Regions from separate parts of the Glutamicibacter bergerei genome, predicted to be linked through region 4. Evidence: riboswitches for the same ligand, from Rfam matches in the RefSeq annotation. Region 4 holds a riboswitch; each other region holds the start of a gene.
The links. A riboswitch is a leader RNA that binds a small molecule or an ion and turns the genes downstream of it on or off. The one in region 4 is predicted to bind thiamine pyrophosphate.
Positions count from the first base shown of each region.

Region 1: linked by a shared signal. The riboswitch ahead of thiM (hydroxyethylthiazole kinase) and the one ahead of thiO (glycine oxidase ThiO) in region 4 are both predicted to bind thiamine pyrophosphate.
Region 2: linked by a shared signal. The riboswitch ahead of thiC (phosphomethylpyrimidine synthase ThiC) and the one ahead of thiO (glycine oxidase ThiO) in region 4 are both predicted to bind thiamine pyrophosphate.
Region 3: linked by a shared signal. The riboswitch ahead of ACX5K5_RS12510 (ECF transporter S component) and the one ahead of thiO (glycine oxidase ThiO) in region 4 are both predicted to bind thiamine pyrophosphate.

Region 1 covers NZ_CM137131.1:48,579-54,318, reverse strand. Annotated here, with positions in the region: gene ACX5K5_RS00275 (aldehyde dehydrogenase family protein) at 1-47, opposite strand, end outside; gene ACX5K5_RS00270 (hypothetical protein) at 133-1,662, shown strand; gene ACX5K5_RS00265 (GntR family transcriptional regulator) at 1,659-2,027, shown strand; TPP riboswitch at 2,063-2,157, shown strand; gene thiM (hydroxyethylthiazole kinase) at 2,147-2,941, shown strand; gene thiE (thiamine phosphate synthase) at 2,934-3,575, shown strand; gene thiD (bifunctional hydroxymethylpyrimidine kinase/phosphomethylpyrimidine kinase) at 3,572-5,008, shown strand; gene ACX5K5_RS00245 (uracil-xanthine permease family protein) at 5,038-5,740, shown strand, end outside.
Region 2 covers NZ_CM137131.1:3,474,678-3,480,417, forward strand. Annotated here, with positions in the region: gene ACX5K5_RS16005 (MFS transporter) at 69-1,517, shown strand; gene ACX5K5_RS16010 (MarR family winged helix-turn-helix transcriptional regulator) at 1,662-2,099, opposite strand; TPP riboswitch at 2,335-2,442, shown strand; gene thiC (phosphomethylpyrimidine synthase ThiC) at 2,440-4,182, shown strand; gene ACX5K5_RS16020 (SulP family inorganic anion transporter) at 4,654-5,740, shown strand, end outside.
Region 3 covers NZ_CM137131.1:2,691,690-2,697,429, forward strand. Annotated here, with positions in the region: gene ACX5K5_RS12505 (ATP-binding cassette domain-containing protein) at 1-1,602, opposite strand, end outside; gene ACX5K5_RS12510 (ECF transporter S component) at 1,604-2,221, opposite strand; TPP riboswitch at 2,292-2,410, opposite strand; gene ACX5K5_RS12515 (DUF4235 domain-containing protein) at 2,485-2,736, shown strand; gene mnhG (monovalent cation/H(+) antiporter subunit G) at 2,799-3,212, opposite strand; gene ACX5K5_RS12525 (MrpF/PhaF family protein) at 3,212-3,478, opposite strand; gene ACX5K5_RS12530 (Na+/H+ antiporter subunit E) at 3,475-4,107, opposite strand; gene ACX5K5_RS12535 (Na+/H+ antiporter subunit D) at 4,119-5,723, opposite strand; gene ACX5K5_RS12540 (Na(+)/H(+) antiporter subunit C) at 5,726-5,740, opposite strand, start outside.
Region 4 covers NZ_CM137131.1:2,361,797-2,367,536, forward strand. Annotated here, with positions in the region: gene ACX5K5_RS10880 (ThiF family adenylyltransferase) at 1-919, opposite strand, end outside; gene ACX5K5_RS10885 (thiazole synthase) at 916-1,722, opposite strand; gene thiS (sulfur carrier protein ThiS) at 1,725-1,970, opposite strand; gene thiO (glycine oxidase ThiO) at 1,983-3,101, opposite strand; TPP riboswitch at 3,097-3,196, opposite strand; gene ACX5K5_RS10900 (GNAT family N-acetyltransferase) at 3,276-4,226, shown strand; gene ACX5K5_RS10905 (mechanosensitive ion channel) at 4,352-5,629, opposite strand.

The DNA.
Region 1 (5,740 bases), 1.3 Mb from region 4:
GAGTCGCCGACGGGATCGGGCAAAGGATTTGAGGTGAAGAGACCCATGGGTTGATGCTACTTCATTAGCTGCCAAGACCTTCCGTTTGTATCAAGTAGTTGCTACATTAGTTTTCAGCCAACGAAGGAAATTATGGATCAGCTCTCCTCCGCCACATTCGGAATCGCAATCGGTGCCGCCTTGATCTACCTGTGGCTACGCTTAGTAGCCCAGCAAGACAATCGCCCGGCGCTCACCCGAGCACGCTCGCATTCCTTCTGGTGCGCGCTGATCGCTTTCTTCGTCTGCACTTCTGGCTCGGCCGGAGATCTCAAAAATACCGTCACAGGAACGGACATTGGTGTCGCGGAGGTTATTGACGCCATCAACCCGGGCCTCTGGTTACTGCTGATCTACCTGCTGGGACTTTATTCGTGGCCGAAGTCGGTCACCGCCGTGCGTGCCGCCTCATTGGAACCTCGCTCGGTGTTCACCCCGTTGCCCCGGGCGCTGAGCCTGATTGCAGTGCTAGTATTTTTTGGCTCCGCAACCGCACTATTCTTCATCCGTGATGTCGCAGGATATCCGGCACAATTTGCCGTGGAGACCTTCGATTCCACGGGCGGCGGCGGGACTCTGCAAAGCGCTCAGGAAGGGTTGGCTGAGGCCGCAACACTCATCCCGTTATATTCTCTGAGCCTGGCTTCGTTAGGTCTTGCGCTGCTTATCGCCACGGCCTTGATTCTGTTCCGCAAACCATTGGGATCGCTGACTCCCCACGACAATCAGGTAATCCGTGCGGTCTGGCTGAATCGACTCTTACGCACCGCAATCCTTGGCTTCGCCACCGTGGGCGTGGCGGCACTGCAGTACAAGTCTTCCTGGTTACTCAACCTGTACCCCGAGGCAGATGATTATCGGATATGGCAGAACGTCGGAAATTTTGCGATGTTGCTCATTTTCATTCTTGTGGCCGCGTGGGCACCTCCCGCAAACTTTGTTAAGAATGCGGACACCGTGCCGAGCAGCGCATTTTCGCGCATGCGCGAAAATCTCTTCTCCCTAGGCTTCATCACCACCGCACTCAGCCTGGTGGGGATGGCCCTGATGCCATGGTCCAGGCAGGCCGAAATTAGCTTCGACACACGCCCCGGGGAGGATGCCCCACAGGTGATGCTGCTACTGGCCGGCTTTGTCGCCCTGTACCTGGCGTTAAACGCCGGGTACTTGGGATATGTGCACCACAGCTCCAAATCCGTTCACCACCAGGCACGGAATATCCGGAACCTTCCACGCTATGTATATATACTTGCCGGGATCTTGATCATCGTCAGTGGCTATCTACTGATCAACCCCCCATTAAAATATTTCTGGGGGCTGGTCAAAGTCGGTCCGACTTTTGCACTGCTCATGGTTCTCGCGGTCCTTGTGCTGACCGCCGGCTACATCTGGTGGGCTCGACGGGTGTCCCTACCCTGGCAGGTCAGTGCTGAGCAAGAAATTTGGTACCGTCGGGTGCTGGAATTTCGAGCGCTGCGCACCGTGACCGCTGCCATCATAATGATGCCGGGCTGGGGCTATGCGCCAGCCCCGTACCTGTGGGCCGCTGCGGTAATCGTGTTTTGTTGCCCGGCGGTCATCTTCCTGGCTCGGCCAGCGGCGAAGGTACGTCAGCTGGTATGAGCCAACATATTTTTGTGGATCTGAATGCTGCATTGCCACCTTATGCGCAGATCCGCACGCAAATTTCTTCCCTCATTTCGCTCGGCGAGTTACCTACGGGCAGTAAGTTACCCACCGTGCGCGCGTTGGCAACCGATTTAGGGGTAGCTTCGGGGACCGTGGCACGTGCCTATAAAGAACTTGAAGCTGCCGGGCTGGTGACCTCCCGCCGGCGTGCCGGAACCGTGGTTAACTCCGTGCCCGCTACGGAAGAGATTAGCAATGAGCTGATTGAAGCGGTGGATAAAGTGTGGCGCTTAGCCCGCGAACAAGGCATCGACGAACTGACGGTCAAAGCGCTCGTGCAACGCCGGACGCGGGGATGAACTTGATGTTCGAGCACTAACCTGAGTACGCTCGACCCAGTGACACGGGGTGTCGGATTCACCGACTGAGATGAGACCCGTCGAACCTGAACTAGTTCAAACTAGCGGAGGGATGTCGCATGACTCTAGTGACCGTTGCCCAAAAGTATCGGCAACAATCACCCTTGGTGTTTTGCCTGACCAACACTGTGGTCACAAATTTCACCGCCAATGTACTACTAGCTTCCGGTGCGGCCCCGGCGATGACAAACCTTCCGGGAGAGGCCGGTCCTTTCGCAGCCGTAGCGTCCGCGGTATTGGTGAATCTAGGCACGCCGAGCACCGAACAACTACGCGCAATGGACGAAGCGGTGCGCGGTGCGACCAAAGCGGGAACACCTTGGGTATTGGATCCTGTGGCAGTGGGCGCCTTGCCGGTGCGCACCGAGTTCGCCCGAAAGATCCTTGCCCAACACCCCACGCTAATCCGCGGCAATGCCTCAGAAATCCTCGCACTGGCTGGGTATCAGTCCACCGGGCGCGGAGTAGACGCGCAGGACACCGTATCCGCAGCGATCTCCGCAGGACGCGAACTGGCCCAGAATTACGGGAGCGTGGTGGCAATTTCTGGGGCAGCCGACGCGATTATTGATGCCACGCGCACCACCTTGGTGCATAGCAATGGCATCGGCCTGACCGGGATAACCGGGGGTGGGTGCGCGCTGGGCGCGGTGTGTGCCGGCATGCTGGCGATCACCGATGACCCGTTTGAAGCAACTATTGCAGCTCACGGCATGTATGGCCTGGCCGCCGAGAATGCGTTGGCGCTCAGCCGCGGTCCGGGAAGTTTTGCCTCGGCTTTCCTCGACGAACTCTCATTATTCGCCCCGGAAGAACTGCTCAATCTGCGCCTTCAGGAGGCAAACCATGCGTGATCTCGGAATTTACCTCGTGGCCAACACCCAAAGCTGCCAGCCACGCAGCACCCTAGAAGTTATTGAGTCAGCGGTAGCCGCTGGAGTTCAATGGGTGCAGTTACGCGCCAAAGATGAAAGTGCTCGCGAATTTTTCGAACTGACTTGTGCCGCAGCACGGCTCACCGCCGGCAAGGCAGAATTACTGGTCAACGATCGGATCGACGTGTTTTTGGCAGCTCGCGCCGCCGGCGCCGCGGTCACAGGAATTCACATCGGCCAGAAGGATATTCCGGTTTCCTACGCCCGGAAGATCATTGGTGAGGGAATCATCGGTCTGAGTGCCTCCACCGATGAACAGCTTGCTCACGCCAATGACCAGGCGCAGTACCTAGATTATTTGGGGGTCGGCGCGATTCGCGCTACTCCCACGAAAAAAGACCATCCGACCCCATTAGGTTTAGCTGGTTTTGCCCGAGCCGCAGCACTGACCACACTGCCCTGCGTGGCAATCGGCTCGCTCACCGCAGCCGATGCGCCAGCATTACGAACCGGCGCGGCAGCCGGTATGGCCGTAGTGCGCGCCATCTGCTCCGCCGAGGATCCGCATTCGGCGAGCGCCGAACTGCTCAGTATTTGGGAGGCAGCCAAATGAGTCCAAACATTCTTTCCATCGCCGGGTCCGACCCATCCGGGGGTGCGGGGATCCAAGCAGATCTGAAGACCATCGGAGCCAATGGCGGATACGGCATGTGTGTGATTACCGCACTCACCGCGCAAAATACCCACGGCGTGGACGCAGTGCTGCCCATCGATGCGCAGTTCGTGGCTAAACAACTCACCTCGGTATCCCAGGACGTACACATCGATGCGGTCAAGATCGGGATGCTGGCAAATTCGCAGATTGTCGCGGCGGTTGCTGCCTGGTTAGAAACGCTCAGTGCTCCGGTGGTATTGGATCCGGTAATGATCGCCACGAGCGGGGACCGGCTGCTGGAGACTGATTCGACCTTGGACGCGTTGTTAACCCGGGCAGATGTGCTCACCCCGAATACCGCGGAACTTGCCGCGTTGCTCGGCGAGGAACAGGTCAGCAACTGGGAAGAATTGGTGGCACAGTCTGGACGTCTGGCTGCTAAATACTCGGTGCTGGTGGTGGCCAAAGGCGGGCATCTTCCCGGCGACAGGTGCCCCGATGCACTGGTTGGCCCCGAGGGGTTGATCGCCAGTTTTGATAGTCAACGGCTGTCCACAAAAAACACCCACGGTACCGGTTGTACGCTATCTAGCGCACTGGCCACACAGTATGCGCTGCTCGGCGACTGGGCCGCCGCACTGGGAGCAGCCAAAAACTACCTTCATGCGGCGATTGCCGCGGCCGATGAGCTCAAGGTGGGCAGTGGACACGGCCCGGTGAATCACTTCGCCGCGCTACTGCCGCCAGTGTCCAGCGACCCGATGGCCCAGTGGTGGCGAGACATTGGTCAGCTGCGAGAAGGCATCGATGAGCTGCAGTTTATTATCGAGCTCTCCGCGGGAACCTTGGAACGCGAGAGATTCGAATATTATCTGGCCCAAGATGCCCTCTATCTGCAGCGTTACGCGCAGGTGCTCACGCAAGCCAGCACGCTAGCCCCGCAGATCGAGGCGCAGCGGTTCTGGGCTAAGGGCGCGCAGGGGATCTTGGAAGGTGAATTGCAGCTGCACCGCAGTGAATTGCGTAATTTATCTCCCGAACCGAGCGACACCACGCTGAACTACGTCAACCATCTGAGCTCCTGCGCGGGAAACTATGCGGAACTGATCGCCGCGATCCTGCCGTGTTATTGGATCTATCAGGACATCGGCAACCGGCTGAGCGCCGCAAACCATCCCGGTCACCGTTATGAGAGCTGGCTATCCACCTATAGTTCGGTCGAATTTGATGAGGCCACCGCGCAGGCGATCAACATGGTGACCGAAGCCTGGCAGCTTGCCGACCCGGCCACCCGGAGCAGAATGTGGGATGCGTTCAGGCGTTCGGCCGAACATGAGCTGTCATTCTTCGCGCAGTCTCATGCCCAGGGCGTAGACTTCTCTACGGCCTAAACGCGGGGCTACGAATTCTGGAGGAACGCATGAAGTGGAGCATTCACGGCAACGGGAAGACCATCACCGAAGGTGAGGTTGTTGCCCCGGATGAGCGGCTGCATTGGCCGCAGACCATTTCCATCGGAGTCCAGCACATTCTGGCGATGTTTGGCGCTAGCATTCTGGTGCCAACGTTGACCGGTTTCCCGGTCACTACGACCTTGCTGTTTACCGGTGTCGCGACCATCATCTTCTTGCTGATGACCAAGAATAAGGTGCCCAGCTATTTGGGTTCCTCTTTTGCGCTCATTGCCCCGGTGACTGCCTCTACCGTCGGTGACGATTTCTCTGCGGCGCTGGGCGGCATCGTGATGACCGGCGCAGCGCTGTTTATCGTCGGGTTGATCGTGGCCAAGACCGGCACTCGCTGGATTCATGCGCTCATGCCCCCGGTGGTCATGGGTACCATCGTCGCGCTGATCGGCCTGAACCTGGCTAGCGCTACCCTCGCGCCGATGCGCGATTTCCCCGCCACTACCTTCTTGACGGTGCTCGCGGTGGTGCTGTCCACCGTTGCGTTTAAAGGTTTGCTGGGCCGCTTGTCTATTTTGGTGGGCCTGGTTATCGGGTACTTAATTGCGTTGGTTCAGGGCCAGGTGGATTTCACCCCGGTAGGTCAGGCAGCTTGGCTGGGCCTGCCCGCATTCCACACTCCGAGTTTCGACTTTAATGTGGCACTGATGTTCCTAC
Region 2 (5,740 bases), 1.1 Mb from region 4:
TTAGTCGCCGCAAGGATGTGTAAGATGAATACAGTATGTATCTTACACATTCTCTCTGAAAGGTCCTCGTGTCCAGACCCACCTCAGCCGGAATCCCCGGCTCAGGTCTTGCCGTAGGCGTTCTCGCCTCGGCAGGCATCGCTTCATCGCTCACTCAAACCATGGTGACCCCGCTGATCCCACAGCTCCCAAGCATCTTTAACACTTCGGCGGACAATGCCGCTTGGATCATTACCGCGACCTTACTGGCAGCAGCAGTAGCGGTACCCATCTCCGGGCGACTCGGCGACCTTTTTGGCAAGCAGAAAATGATCCTCATTTTGGCGATCCCACTGTTTATCGGTGGGATCCTTTGTGCGGTCGCACCAAATGTGGAACTGATGATTGCCGGACGTGCGCTGCAAGGCTTCGGTTCGGGAATGGTGCCGCTGGGCATCGCAATGTTGCGCGACTTGGTACCTAAAGAACGTCTCTCCGCGGCCATTGCCACGGTCAGCGCCACGCTAGGCGTTGGCGGAGCGGTGGGCATGCCACTTTCCGCGGCAGTGATCGAATTTGCCGACTGGCGCGCGGTATTTTATGGAAGTGCCGCACTCACGCTGCTGGTGGCATTAGCCATCTGGAAGCTGATCCCGGCACTGCCCGCAGGAGCTGCCGGACAGAGATTCGATTGGCTCGGCGCTATCGGCCTGACTATTGGCTTAGTTTCCTTGATTCTTGCGATTTCCAAGGGCTCCGCGTGGGGTTGGGCCTCTGCGATAACCTTGGGACTACTGGCGGTTGCAGCCGTTTCGCTGACCTTGTGGGGAATGTGGGAAACGCGCACCAAGGATCCCCTGGTGGACCTGCGCACCGCGGTCATTCCACGAGTTCTGCTGACAAATATCGCGTCGATTTTTGTGGGCTTTGGCATGTACGCGAGCATGCTGGTCATGCCGCAGATCCTTCAGCTGCCAACACAAACCGGCTACGGCTTGGGACAGTCAATCCTTGCAGCTGGGCTCTGGATGGCTCCGGCAGGCCTGATGATGCTTGTGCTTTCTCCCATCGGAGGAAAGCTCACCGACGCACGGGGACCGAAGTTCACCCTTACCCTCGGCGTCTCGATTCTCGCAATTGGCTATGGCGTGGGATTGCTGGGCATGGGCAGCACCTGGGGCCTGCTGGCCACCGGTCTTGTCGTCAACAGTGGTGTCGCGCTTGCCTACGGCGCGATGCCGGCAATCATTATGGGCGCTGTTCCGCGTAGCGAGACCGCCGCCGCCAACGGATTCAACACCCTGATGCGTTCGCTAGGCACCACAACCGGCGCGGCTGTTGTCGGTCTCGTCTTGGCTCAGATGACCACCGACTTCAGCGGTGTCATGGTCCCTTCGGAGACTGGCTTCCGCGTGGCACTAATCCTGGGCGCTGGCATCTCGGTGATCGCGGCAGTTCTTGCCGCACTGATTCCTTCAGCGCGAGAAAAACCCGTCCTGGAACCGGTAGGCAATCATCAAGAAGTTCCAGCTAACTAATCACTGCAGCTAAGTCTGCGCTATTACGGAGCTTGCGCTCAGCACTGGCATAGGAAGCGTCGATAATGTAGTAACTACCTCCTTGAAGGTGCGAGTGATGATCGTAAGAACTCCCGTTGGATATTGCCCAACGGGAGTTCTTCTTTAAGCACGTTTCAAATCGCTATATTCTTCGATCGACAGATTAAAGCGATGCAAAAGATTGGCGAACGAGTCGATATCCGACGCCGACCAATCTTCCATGATGTGTTCCAGCGCGTTCGTGGAGGCTTTTCGGGCTTCGTTCATTTGTTGCTCGCCGTCAGCTGTCAGCGTGATCTTACGAGCCAGGCGTCCATCCGGATCGGCAATCCGCTCCAGATAACCATCCTTGATTGCACTGGTTACTTGGCGTTGCAGGGTCGAGGCATCTAAACGTAATGCGTGGCTCAGTTCCGCGATGGTCATCGGACCTTGCCCATCGATACGACTCATCAACAGATAGACACTTCGATCCAGTCCGCCAGCCTGTCGCTGGTGGGCAATGGTGTAGCGACTGAGCATCAGCTGCTCATATTCGATATCGGCGATACGGCGCTTCATTTCTCCCCTTATACTGCTGACGCTCCACCCATCCTACCCTCAGCATGCATGATACATATTCGCTATACATAGCACTGCCTGCAGGCCACTCTGCCGAGCCCCGATGCATCGCTCAGCGCGTTTTCCGAGGCGCTATTGACGCGCAGCCAAGCCCAGACATAGCTTCAAGCTCTAGTGCTCGAACCCAGTGCGGCTTTCATTTTTGGAGTTGCTTCCTCAGCACGTGGTACGTTGTTTCAGACCACACGGGTGCCCCGGCAGGGGCTGAGACCGGACTATTGCCGTCCGCGACCGTTGAACCTGTCCGGGTAATGCCGGCGAAGGAAGTGAGTTTCCCACAGTGGAACAATTTGAACAGCACCCCGCCCACACTCTTGCCTACCGCGAGTCCACAGGAATCTCGGTTCCCGTCACGCAGATCAAGTTGGCGGATTCTCCTAATGGCCAACCAAATGAACCGCTGACGGTGTACCGCACCAGCGGTCCGGGAAGCGAACCTAACGCAGGCCTGAAACCATTCCGCGAATCGTGGATTCTGGCGCGCGGAGATGTCGAAAATTATGCGGGACGTGAGCGCAACCTGCATGATGACGGAAAGTCCGCGGTCCGCCGCGGCACGGCGAGCGCCGAGTGGGCCGGCAGATCCGCACCTCCGCTGCGTTCGCACCCCGGTGCCCGGGTCACCCAAATGCATTACGCACGCCGGGGACTGATCACCGAAGAGATGCGCTACGTGGCTTTGCGCGAGGACTGCGATGTCGAATTAGTGCGCAGCGAGCTAGCCGCCGGCCGCGCCATCATTCCCTCAAATATCAACCATCCAGAATCCGAACCGATGATCATCGGCAAGGCGTTCCTGGTGAAAATCAATGCGAACATCGGGAACTCGGCGGTCACCAGTTCAATTGCCGAGGAAGTCTCCAAACTCCAGTGGGCCACCAAATGGGGTGCGGACACGGTGATGGATCTTTCCACCGGGGATGACATTCACACCACCCGCGAATGGATCATCCGCAATTCCCCGGTGCCCATCGGCACCGTGCCGATCTACCAGGCGCTGGAAAAGGTCAACGGCGAAGCCAATGAACTCACCTGGGAGATCTTCCGGGACACCGTCATTGAGCAATGCGAGCAGGGCGTGGACTATATGACCATTCATGCCGGGGTCTTGCTGCGCTATATCCCGCTGACCGCCAACCGTGTCACCGGAATGGTTTCGCGCGGTGGGTCAATTATGGCCGGCTGGTGCCTGGCGCACCATCAGGAGAATTTCCTCTACACCCACTTTGATGAGCTGTGTGAGATCTTTGCCCGTTACGATGTGGCCTTCTCCCTAGGTGATGGGCTGCGTCCGGGATCTATCGCGGATGCCAATGATGCGGCACAATTTGCCGAATTGGACACCTTGGCCGAGCTGACCAAACGAGCCTGGAAACACGATGTGCAGGTCATGGTTGAGGGGCCCGGGCATATCCCCTTCCATTTGGTGCGCGAAAATGTGGAACGCCAACAACAGCTGTGCGACGGGGCACCGTTTTATACGCTTGGCCCTCTGGTCACCGACATTGCCCCTGGTTATGACCACATCACCAGCGCCATCGGTGCCACCGAAATCGCTCGTTACGGCACGGCAATGCTCTGCTATGTGACTCCCAAGGAGCATCTGGGGCTGCCCAACCGCGATGATGTGAAGACCGGAGTGATTACCTACAAGATCGCTGCCCACGCAGCGGATCTTGCCAAGGGCCACCCCGGCGCAATCGACAGAGACAACGCCCTGAGCAAAGCACGCTTCGAGTTTCGTTGGAATGATCAGTTTGCGCTGTCCTTGGACCCGGCCACCGCGCAGGAGTTCCATGATGAAACGCTTCCTGCAGAACCGGCAAAGACCGCTCACTTTTGTTCGATGTGTGGTCCGAAATTCTGTTCTATGCGTATTTCCCAAGACATCCGTGACGAGTACGGATCCGCCGAGGCTCAAGCCGCCTTGGCCGGAATGGCGCAGAAGAGCAAGCAGTTCCTCGAAAGCGGCGGCAAGGTTTACGTCGGGGATAAGATCCCCGTCGGGCCCGGCACGGACTAGCACCGGCGAACACGAAGCCGAACCAAAGTTCCTGCACAGCAAGCACACTTAGAGTAGTAATTACCTCATTGAAGGTGCGAGTGATGATCGTGAAACTCCCCGCCGGTTTACCGGCGGGGAGTTTTCGTTAAGCCAAAGCCTTCGAGGCGGGCTGAAATTCTAAACGGCCGGACAATGCCCTGGGTTTCAAGAGCGATCATCCGCAACCATCATCAAACGCCGGGCTCACCCAAAGATACTGCACAGCATTCACGCTTAGAGTAGTAATTACCTCATTGAAGGTGCGAGTGATGATCGTGAAATTCCCCGCCGGTTTACCGGCGGGGAATTTTCGTTAACCGTTCACAGGCTCCAAAAGAACTGTCGCTCCGAGATATCCGGCACCGCACTTAGCTTCCGGGCACCGGGTGCGATATTTTTAGATAGTCCCCGCACGCAGTTTTCTGGGGTCCTCAAGTGAATGGAGCACCCGTGTCTACCGCGGTTAACGAACTGACGCCTCTAGAACGACAGTCCGTCTGGCGTACTTTGAAATCGCCGCGTTTGCTTAAAACCGAGCTGCTGGCCGGTCTCGTCGTTTCGCTGGCGTTGATTCCCGAGGTCATTGCCTTCTCGATTATAGCCGGAGTTGATCCACGGATCGGGATCTTTGCGTCATTCACCATGTCGATAGTGATCGCATTTACCGGTGGCCGTCCAGCGATGGTCTCCGCTGCGGCGGGCGCGGTCGCGTTGGTTGTTGCTCCGCTGGTACGCAGCCACGGGGTGGACTACCTCTTTGCTGCCGTAATTTTGGCCGGTATTTTCCAGGTGCTCTTGGCGCTACTCGGTGTCGCGAAACTGATGCGCTTCATCCCCCGGCAAGTGATGATCGGGTTCGTCAACGCACTCGCCATCCTGATTTTTCTCTCGCAAATGCCTGAGCTCGGCGACGTTCCGTGGGCCGTCTACCCACTGGTTCTTCTGGGCCTGGCTATCGTCTACTTCTTCCCAAAGATCACCAAGGCGGTCCCTGCCCCGCTGATCGCAATTGTCGTACTGACGCTGATCACCGTGTTTGCCAAGGTCAGCGTTCCCACCGTGGGCGATAAGGGAGAACTTCCTGAATCACTGCCCGTCTTCCTGATCCCCAACGTTCCTTTCAGCTTCGAAACGTTCCAGGTCATCGCGCCCTATGCATTAGCTGTCGCATTCGTTGGCTTGCTGGAGTCCTTGTTGACTGCCAAGCTCGTTGACGACATCACCGATACTCCCTCGAATAAGACTCGGGAATCTTGGGGTCAGGGAACGGCGAATATCGTGACGGGTTTCTTTGGTGGAATCTGTGGCTGCGCGATGATCGGACAAACCATGATCGGGGTGAAAGCCTCCGGCGGCCGAACCCGCATCTCCACCATGTTCGCCGGCGTCTTCATGCTGCTTTTGGCGGTATTGCTCGGTGACATCGTGGCGCAAATCCCGATGGCTGCCCTAGTCGCGATCATGATCTTCGTGTCGATTACTACTTTCAACTGGCACAGCATCCGGCCGAGCACGCTGAAGATGATGCCTAAGAGCG
Region 3 (5,740 bases), 330 kb from region 4:
CAGTGGGTTGATCTTTGTCAGCCAGCTGCGCCCCAAGGGAGCATCAAGCATTGGACCCTGCACAGCGATTCGACGCCCAGCATTATCAGCCTCACGAGTCAGATGCAGTGCCGACGCTTCTAGAGCACGGGCAAAATCCACGTCGTGAGTCACCGCCACCACGCTGGTGCCCGAGCGCAACTCTTCGATGAGAATAGTTGCTAGTTCCAGCCACGTATTGGCATCTTGGCCAAAGGTGGGCTCATCTAGGATGAGCACATCGGGTGAGGCTGCAAGTACCGTGGCAACAGATAATCTGCGCTTTTCACCGCCAGAGAGCGTGAACGGATTAGCATCTGCCAGCGCCGTTAGCCCCAAGCGTTCAAGCAACTCCTCTACCCGTCGTTCCACCGCCTGGGAATCAAACTGATCCTGTTGACTGCCCGCTAGCCGTGCCCGTGTCGGTGCGAACGCTAGTTCTTCACGGACGCTCTGGGTGACGAATTGATGTTCTGGCTCTTGGAATACCGTCCCGATTCTGGCCACCAGCATCCCAGCTCGCCAGCTGAACGGGTCATTTCCCTGTCCTTGGGACAGTTGCGGACTTACCTCAAGCGTTCCGGAAGCCGGCTCAAGCAACCCGCCTAAGGTCAACGCCAAGGTGGATTTACCTGCACCATTTTCGCCGAGCACCACCAGCGCCCGGGAGGCGTGCAGTTCTAGGTTTACCGGTTGGGTTCGTTCCGCATGGATACCGCGCGATGCTTGAAGTTCAACCGCGGTCAGTAACTGTGCGCCAGCGCTGGTCCCCACCGGTTCGGTCACTGGAACAAAGCCAGGAACCCAGATACCCGAGGCAGCTAATTCACGACGAATTTTTTCATCGTCAAATAATGCCTGCGGATCTAGGTCATGAACAATTCCTCCACCCGGGGCAAGCACGAGGACTCGATCCACATGTTTGGCCCACGCCTGCAGACGGTGTTCCACCACGATCAGTGTTGCCCCGGTAGTATTCGCCGCGGCGAGTACTGCGTCTCGCAAGGGTTCGATACCTGCCGGATCAATATTTGCGGTGGGCTCGTCCAGCAGCATCAGGCCCGGATTCATTGCCAAGATTCCAGCGAGGGCAAGGCGTTGTTTTTGGCCTCCAGAGAGTTCCTGGGTGCGGTGCGCCAGGTCTAGGTCTCCAAGCCCTACCTCTTTGAGTACCTGTGGGATTCGGGCCCGGATGACTTCTGGGGCAATGCCAAGGTTCTCGGCACCAAAAGCGACGTCGTCACCAACTCGGCTCTGTACGATTTGAGTCTCGGGATCTTGCTGCATGAGACCGACGGGGAATTTCCGGGCAAAAGCATCTTGCTGGTGAATCTTTAGGACACCGGTAGCAATTTGGCGTTCATCTGCTTCCAGCACCCCGGCCAAGGCGTGCAACAACGTGGATTTTCCGGCGCCAGAGGCACCAAGCAAGAGTACTTTCTGTCCTGCAGGAATCTGTACGTTCAGTCCATGTAAGGCTGGAACTTCACGTTCGGCATGATGCCAACCAAAATCGCTGGCAAGAATTTCAAGTCCCCGCCCGGAAGTACGTTCGGCAGTGTGTGCTGCACTGGTGGTACTCACTTCAGACACGTCCCCACGGGCTTTCCAGATGGGCTGAGCGGCTGGTCAAGGCGCCCAGCGCACCGGTTTTTGCCAAGGCGCGAGTGGCTAGCCAAGTCAACAGCCCGGCAATGATCAGACCGGAAATACCGGTGGCAAATACGTGGAACAGTTTCATCGCTTCGGTATATTCCGCGACGTAGCCCATCAGGTAGGCTTCACCGATTCCGCCGAAAATACCGGTCATGAAGCCGGCGAGCAACGCTACGGGTAAATTCCAGCGGCGGTACCTGAAAGCAACAAAAATAACCTCAGCTCCCAGTCCCTGAATGACACCTGAGATTAGTACGCCCAGTCCCCACTGGGATCCTAACAATGCCGAAATGATGGCTGCAAGAAGTTCGCAGTACAGTGCGGCACCGGGTTTACGGATGATCAGCGCTCCGAGTACTGCTGGGAAAAGCCACAAGCCTGAAAGAAGCGCGGTACCTGGTGGGAACGCGACAAATGCGAGGCTGACAATTCCGTAGCCTGCGTTCCACGCCCAAAAGATGACGCCCGAGGCGACAGCGATCACTGATGCTACGACAATGTCTACCACGCGCCATTGCGCGCGAGTTGTTGCTGGTGCAACGTTCATAAGGTTGGTCCTCCTGTGTCAGGAGGGGAGATGTACGGACTCGTAGGCGTTTGATGGCGCACACAATCCGCATCCGAGATGCTCGACTTCCTTCGCCGGTACTAACCGGAGCAGGTTCGAGGGTCTGCGATCTATCGCACTCTCAGCGTCTGGCGCCGCGAACGGCATGACGCTCCCCTGTCGGAATGATTACTGCTCACCCACCATACCGCAGGTATGCTGGGTTACAGAACGAATCCCCAATACACGAATGCGAGGACCACATGAATCCAGTTCAGAAGCTGATCACCCTTGGAATTTCTATGGGTGCAGGAATGCTCGGAAGTAAGCTCATTGACAAGGTATGGCAGGGATTCACCGGAAATGCTGCACCTCGCAAGGGCAGCGAAGAAGCCGCTGAAGCCTCGATGCGTCAAGCTCTAGCCTTCGCAGTCTTTTCCGCCGCAGTCGCAGCAATTCTTCAGGTGCTCGCCGAACGCGGAACAAACAAAGCGATCTCCAGGTTCAGCAAGTAATACTGTGTACTTATAGTTGTGGGGCGGGCCTTCTGGCCCGCCCCACAACTGTTTAATCTCGTTTATGAATTTTCAGTCTCGTCCGCTTTGGTGCCTTCAATTCTTGTTACGGCCCCGGTGTTTCCAGTTGCTTCAGAATGCGTGCTGATAACCCTCTTTAATTCATCAACATGCAACGTTTCTTTGGCAACGTGTTTGGTGCGATATCCGGCGCGACCGATCATGTGAGCCGAAACCGGCGCGGTGAGCAACTGTAATCCCCACGCCAGCACCAAGACCGGGACCAGAATCCAGCTACGCAGGTGAATGGCTAGTCCGGCAAACAACAGCAAGAATCCGAGCACTTGTGGTTTGGTCGCCGCGTGCATGCGCGAGAGCAGGTCCGGGAAGGTGATCAAACCAATTCCGGCGATCAATGACATCAGCGAACCTGCCACAAGCAACACAGCAACAACAATCTCTAGGAAGAAGTCCATTAGGCATTCCTCTGATCCGAGACAAAGCGGGAGACCGTCACCGAGCCGATGAACCCCAGTGTGCAGGCCACCACCACGAAGAGCAGATAATCCGTGTGGCGGTTGATGGCCATATCGAGGCACAACGCGCTGGAAATGATCAGCAAGATGACGTCCAAGGCCAACACTCGATCAAGAATCGAGGGGCCTTTGAAGACTCGCCATAGGCAGGCAATTGAGGCCAGTGCCAGCATGACTCCACCAATCCATACTGCAGTTTCAATCATTTACTTGGCCTCCTAGTGGAGAAATCTGGGCCTTCTTCGGCTTTGATTGCTTCGTATTCGTCGGGACTGCCGATAGCCATGATCAACCGACGTTCAATATCGCGGATATTAGCTCGAGCTTTTTCCACTTCTGCGTCACTATTCACATCGAGGTAGTGCAGGTACAGCGTGGAACTGCTGCGGTCCACATCAACTACGAACGAGCCAGGGATCAGAGTCAGTACGTGTCCTACGGTCATCACGATCAGGTCTGATTCGGTACGCAAAGGGACCGCGATCAGTGCGCTGCGCGCCTTTTTGCCGCGTACTACGGCAATCCACGCCACGTGAACACTGGCCGCAAAAACCTGTCCAATAAACCAGATGAACAACTTCAAGCAATACCAAAGATTAATACGACCTGGCAGAACTACCGGCGGTAGCGGGAATAGATTCATGATGATGATTGACAAGATCGCGCCAAAGAGCAGGTTACCTATGGAGAAGTCTTGCCATAGCGCGCCCCAGACGAAAATCAACAATAAGAGCAGCGGCCATTCCTGTTTAAAGGTGGCGCGGTGCCGGACGCCAGAGGTATCCAGCGCATCATCGATACGCTGATGGCGAGGTGTGAGGTCCTTAGGTTGCATGTCTACGCCTCCTAACTCAACGGTAGTACTGCGTTGATAAATGGTTCACGGGCAATCAGCTCGGCCGCTACGCGCTGGCAGAATGCAAAGATTGGCCCGGCAAAAACTGTGAGTGCAATACCTGCAACTACCAGAGAACCGGTGGCATAGCGCATGCCCCACGGCAAGGATTCCGCTTCCAGCTCGCGTGCAAGCTTACGTCCCAAATGAGGTGCTTGGGCGCCACCGACGGCGGTTTGTTCCAAGACCCGTGTAGATTCGGCCACCAGTTGTGCGCTGGGTACCTCGGCGTCTGCCGCGCGGCGCCAGAACATACGCGCCCACACACGAATAATTGCCAACAAGGTCAAGAGGCTGGTCAGCAGACCTGCGCCAATGACAACCCAAGTGAGCGCGTCTGCATCTGCTGCGGCAGCGTGCAACAGTCCGAATTTTCCGAGGAAACCGGAGAACGGTGGTATGCCGCCCAAGTTGATTGCCGGGATGAAGAAGAGGATTGCTAAGGCCGGGGACAGCTTGGCTAGGGAACCGAGTTTGGTGACGTTTGCGCTCTCGGCGCGACGTTCAATGAGTCCTGCCACCATGAACAGTGAGGTCTGCACAATGATGTGGTGACCCACGTAGTAGATTGTGGCAGCAATGGCTAATGGGCCGCCGACCGCGACACCAAAGATCAAATATCCAATGTGACTGGTCAGCGTGAAGGAGAGCATACGTTTGAAGTCTGTCTGCGCCAACGCACCAAGAATACCGATGACCATGGTCAGGGTCGCAACGACCAGTAGCGCCGCATTCACCGTTCCACCGGGGAAGAGCAGGGTCTCGGTACGCACAATCGCGTAAACGCCGACCTTTGTCAGCAACCCGGCGAACACTGCCGTGACCGGGGCTGGCGCCGTCGGGTAGGAGTCCGGAAGCCAGAGCGAAAGCGGGAAAACGGCTGCTTTGATGCCGAAGGCAATGAGCAGTAAGACGTGCAGGATCAGCTGCGGGCCTTGATCAAGCTCTGGCAGTTTGACGGCCAGGTCTGCCATATTCACGGTACCTGTGGCCGCATAGATCATCGCGATGGCCATCAAGAATATCACCGAGGAGACCACCGAAACAACCACATAGGTGGTACCGGCTCGAATACGCTCGGCCGTGCCACCCAAGGTGAGCAGCACGTAACTGGCGGTCAAGAGAATTTCAAAGCCGACATAAAGGTTGAATAGGTCAGCGGCGAGGAAGGCGTTGGAGACGCCGGCTAGAAGAATCAGGTAGGCGGGGTGGAAGACCGATACTGGTCCAGGCTCGTCACCATCGGCTAGACCTTGACTGGTGGCGTAGAGCAGCACCGCCAGGGATACCACGGTGGAGATCAAGAGCATGAAGGCGCTAAAGCCGTCGACCATCAGCGCGATACCGAACGGTGCATCCCAGCCACCAATGTGGATGGCATAGCTTTCTCCGCCCCAGACCGCGGCGACCATTCCAACTTCTAACACCATGGTCAGGCATAAAATGCCGATAGTGATCAGACGCTGGGTACGTAACCGGCGTCGGGCGAGGAAGGCCGCGCCAGCACCGAAAATCGGGAGTAGGACTGCTAAGGGGGAGAGTTCTAGAAAGTTCATTTTTACTCCTCCCCTTC
Region 4 (5,740 bases):
CCTCAATAGTTGCCAGCGCACGTTCCCATGGTTCTCGCACGTCGAGCAATACCAGTTGGCCTTGGGCTCGCAACTTTTCTACTTCTGTCACGTCGATTTCTTCGCCCGACACAACCACCGAACAAGACTGAGGTTCATAATCGCCAAGTTCTCGGACCGACGCACGCTGTGGGTCACGGTCAAAACTCAAAATCTGCACGCCGGCGGTCAGCGCATCGTAAAGCCATAGTTTCCCGGTTAGTGGTTGTCCCACTTTGGTGATTATTTTTAGCGCTTCGGTGGCCATTAACGATCCGACCACCCCGCACAGCGCACCAAATACCCCACCTTCGGCACAGGACGGTACCGAATCAGCCTCTGGCATCTCAGGGAAGATATCGCGCAGCATCGGACCGGATTGCGGATCAAATACCGAGACCTGACCCGCAAATTGGAAAATTGTTCCCCACACCAAAGGTGTACCGGTAATTTCCGCGGCATCGCTGGAAAGGTAGCGCGTCGCAAAATTATCGCTGCCATCGATCACCACATCGTGTTCGGCAAAAAGTTCCACCGCATTCTCTGGTGCCAAATATGTGGCATGACAGTGCACCGCAACCTCACTGTTGAGCTCAACGGCAAGGCGTTGCACCGACGCAACTTTCAGTGCACCCTGATCCTTTTCACGGTGCAAGATCTGGCGTTGCAAATTTGAGAGTTCCACACTATCCGGGTCGATGACGCTGAGTTGTTTAACCCCAGCGGCGATCAGATAGCTGGCAATAGGACTACCCAATCCCCCAGCGCCGATAATCAATACCTTGGCGTTGGCGATACGGTTTTGCCCGGTGATTCCGACTCCTGGCAGAGTCAGGTGTCGAGAATATCTAGCTAGTTGCGTCGCGGTTAACTCCCGGGCAAGGCGCGGTTCGGCGCTCACGAGAAGTCACCAATGAGCGCCTGCATCATCCCGGAATCTGGCGAGGAAGCCAGCGCAAGGTCGCGTTGCACGATGCGTCCGGCCAGCCGTGCCGCGCGACCTGCACGGACGGCATCACGCATGGCGGCGGCCATCAAGGGTGCGTTATTGGCTCGCGTGACCGCGCTGGCCAACAGTACGGCGTCACAACCCAGCTCCATGGCTTTGGCCGCATCCGAGGCGGTACCTACCCCGGCATCTAAGATGACCGGCACCGAGGCTCGGGCGGTAATAGTGGAAATATTATGTGGATTAAGGATCCCTAAGCCCGAACCGATCGGGGCACCAGCTGGCATCACCGCCGCTACACCCAACTGCTCTAACCTCATAGCCATGACCGGATCGTCATTGGTGTAGGCGAAAACCTGGAATCCGTCATTAACTAGTTCCTCGGCAGCGGTAAATAGTTCAATTGGGTCCGGAAGCAGCGTATGTTCGTCGGCGATGACTTCAAGTTTGATCCAGTTTGTTTCCAGAGCTTCACGCGCCAGCTGGGCGGTGAGTATCGCATCCCGCGCGGTGAAACAACCGGCGGTGTTCGGCAGTGGGCGCACAGAATTGCGAGCTAAAAGTTCGTACACCGAACCACAGCCAGCAGCGGCGAAGTGCCTGATCGAAACCGTAGTCAGCTCCGTACCTGAGACACGGAGCGCTTGTTCTAAAATATCCAGCGAGGTCGCTCCCCCGGTGCCAAGAATGAGTCGAGAAGCGAACCCTACCCCGGCAACTTCAAATCCATCGTTGTCCATCGTAAGTTTTTCCATCTTCAGCCTCCCTGCGCTGCGGTGACTAGTTCTACTCGCTGGCCAGGCTGCAACGAAAAATCATTCCACCCACTGCGTGGCACCACCGCAGAGTCCACCGCGACCGCAATGCCCAGACGTGATCCATCGCTGGCTCTGCCTTCGTCGGTGATTCGTTTTCCGGTATGTGTGGCGATCAGTTCACGCACTGTGCTGTTGGCGGGCATGGTGGTGGGTGTGGAGTTGAGGAAAAGTTCTATTTGTTGCATGTTTTTTGTCTCCTAGAAGGTGCTGGTTTGCAGGTGGACTTCGCCAAATCTTTCCGGCGAGACTGCGGCGAGTAGATGCGCGTCTTGTGGGTCATCGAGCAGCAACCCGGCGCCGACCCGTGCTCCGAATGGGGCTAGCAGCACCCCGTGTCGCGAGTAGCCGGTTGACAGGACGAGCCCGGCATCCAGCCGGCCAATCAGCGGCCTGTCGTCCGGGGTGGTGGGACGCGCACGGACGATTGCTTCATTCAGCGTGGTATCCACGATGCCCGGCACAAGCCTGCGCGCATTGTCCAACAACGCATGTAGTTGTCCCACGTTGACCTGCTCTTGTCCGTCTTCCCTGCTTGACGCACCCAGGACCAAACTTCCGTCGGCGCGTGGGACCAGATAGACCGGTTCACGGTGCACAATCCCGCGAACAGTTCGCTTGATCAAGGGGAATCGTGTTGAGCCTTGCAACCGTAAGATATCGCCATAGACCGGGCGTAGCGCGAGGTTTGATACGCCCGGAATTTGCCCCAGACCGGCGGCCAGAAGCACTTGGTCTGCAGGGATTCGCAGCCCGCTGGAGGTGATCACACCGCAGGTTTTTGACCCGTGACTCAGGAGCCCCACCACGGTCTCGTGCACGATGGAGGATTCAAAGTAGCTGATCAGAATCTTCAGCAAAGACCGTGGGTCCAATTGTTGATCTGCGGCGCAGTATATGGCGCCAGCAATGTTTGTCGCCAGCGCAGGTTCAAGTTTGCGTGCGGCGCTCGGCACAAGTCTTTCAGCGCTGAACCCTAAAGAATCTTGTAGCCGCTTTAATTCCAACAGCGCATCCATATCCGCCAGTTCGGCGGCGATCACCAAAGTCGAATTTTCAACGTAAGCAGCGCGCTGGCCGGTGGCCTGAAAAATTCGATCAATAAATTCGGGGTAGGCCTTGGCCGAACAGGACATCAGCCTGTGAAGTTGGTCCTGGCCCCAGGTGGTTTCGGCAGTTGGCGCGAGCATCCCGGCGGCCGCATGGCTTGCACCTAAACCGGGAGCCGGATCAATGATCGTGACTTCAACACCGCGAGCGCGAAGTTCGAAAGCTGTGGCGAGACCGATAATTCCGGCGCCGACAATGACAGTGTGCACGAAGGCAATTCCTTCCTACGGCGGCATGACCCGCATCAGGTGTAGCGGTCGGCACAAAGCCCTCTCAGCCCTTAAGGGCTCCCGCGGAGTACTTGGATTATAAGCATGTCAGGGCTCACAATTACTAACTTCATGACTTCACAGCCATAGCTGTCCTGTGTTTTACTCGTTGCCATGCCCGAATTTTCTGTCCCGGGAGATTTATCTCCTGATCACTTGGTAGCCGCAAAGATCATTGACGGTGAAAAGCAATTGCTAACTCAGCGCATTCGCCACAATCAGCAGGAGCTCAAACGGCTACTTCATGAAGACTTCGAGGAAGTTGGAGCCTCCGGCAGAAACTACGATCGCAGCCAAATCATCAAACTGCTCATGACTGAACCAGTAGACCAATCACCTACGTTCCAATTGCTCGAGCCGCGTATCCAACAGCTCAGTGAGACTCTGGTGTTACTACGCTGGAAAACCGGCGCGGACACCCCGAGCCAGCGCACCTCGCTGTGGATCCATTCGGCCCATGGTTGGCAGTTGCTCTTCCACCAAGGAACCAAGCTGCCCAAGTTCCCCGCCGATGTCGCGACCTCACCTTATGTCGAGTCAGAGGCTCAAGCTTTTGTTCGTCCGTTGCGTCCTAGCGATGCACCCCAAGTTCTTGAGGCTTTTTGTTCCCACCCCGACATGGCGCGGCAAGGTGAGGTTAAAAACCTTGTCGAGGCAGAGAACTACATTCAGCAGCTACTAAAAAATCCTGACCAACAAGTACCACTAGCGATAGTTCAAGGTACCGGCTTAGTCGGTCTAGTCTCTGCGAGTATTGACTCCGGAAATCGCAACGCCTGGGTCTGGTATTGGATGCATGCGGCGCATCGCGGTAGCGGATTAGCTAGCCGCGCACTGGCTGCTTTGGCTGACGAGCTTTTTACCGCCCATCAGATACACCGTTTGGAGTTGGGCCTGCGGGTGAATAATCCTGCATCTAAAAAGGTCGCCGAGCGTTGTGGTTTTGTGCTCGAAGGCCGGGAACGGGACAAGTTCTTAATCAACGGCGAGCGTATCGATGTTCTAAATTATGCTCGGTTGATCACCGACCAAGCACCACCCATCACCGCGCTGGCTTTGCACTGAGGTACGGAAGGATCAATAGTCCAAATCAGACTCGAAAATGCTGGACGTCGCGGCCCATTTTTGGGCAGTAAAAAGGTGGAACCGAGCAATCGGTCCCACCTTTTTGATGCGTCAAGCCCTAAGTATTAGAACTCGTCTGGTGTTGTCGGAGGCGTGGTTGGTGACGGACGAGTTGGAGTCGTCGGTGCCGGACGAGTTGGCACGGTGCCGGTGCTAGCCGGTTCGTCCAACTTGTTCAGATCGATCTTCTCCAAGGTACGTGCCGCCGCATCGCGTCCACCCAGTCCGAAGGCTAGGGCTGCTGCTAGTGCCGCACCAATCACGATGGCACCGAAGGCCATGTTGATGATCGAGTCGGCCAGGCCCATGTACTTCAGGCCCATCGCCACGAACAGTGCGATGGCGGTGTAGCGGACAATCTTCGAAGCCGTAGTATCACCCATCAGTCGACGGATGACGTTAGCCAAGACGAAGCCAATCGCGATGATCACTGCGCCGAAGACGACCTTGCCGCCCAGCTCCAGCACCTCGTTGAGGATATTGGTGATTGCCGGGAAATTCAGCATGCTTGCTGCCATCACAGCGAAGAACAGGATAATTGCGATCTTCACGATGGTAGCGAGGATGCCTGATGCGCTCTGGCTTTCAGGGACGACTCCCCAACCGGCCACAACGCGGTCAGTACCGACACCACGAAGCGTGGATTCGATCAGTTTGCCTACGAACTTAGCAATCAGGAAGCCCACTGCCAGAAGAATCAGCGCCATGATGACCTGTGGAATGGCAGTCAGGACGATCTGCAGCATTTCCTGCGCAGGTACCGAAATAGCGGCGATACCAAGAACCTGAAGTGCAGAAATCGAGACAACCAACAGGATCAGTGCAAACACGATGTTGGCGATGACATCAACGATGGTCCGCTGGGTGCGAATTGAAGTTTCCGGATCAACCTCTTCGGCATCTCCGGGGGTAACCTTTCGGACCAAAGCGCTGAAATCAACAGTGCCCAGACCGGTCTGGATCAGCTGCTTGATGACGTTAGCGATCACGTAGCCGATGATGAAGATGAATGCTGCACCGATGAGGTTCGGCAAGAAGCCCATGACTCCGCCGAGCAAATCTTGAACCGGAGAGAGCACCTCAGTCAGCGCGAAGACCTGGAGAATTGCAACCAGGCCAAAGAGCCAGACAATCAGACCAGCAACTTTACCCAGGGAGTCGCCGATTTGCTTTCCATCGGTGCCTTGTTTTTGGAGGAACTTGATCTTGGTGACGAGTTTGGAGACAGCCCATTTAACAACTTTTGCTATCAACCAAGTAATGATGAGAATTACTAGCGCGATGGCTATTTTTTGTAGCATCGACGCCCAGTCAATGTTTCCTAATACGTTCTGAGATTGCATTACTGCTCCTTCAACGTGGGGATGATTTAGACCCTACGACGAGGATTTTTTGCTGACTAGGGCAAACTAGCGACAAGGGGTGGGTAACTCGAAGAATTTCACGTATTCCAC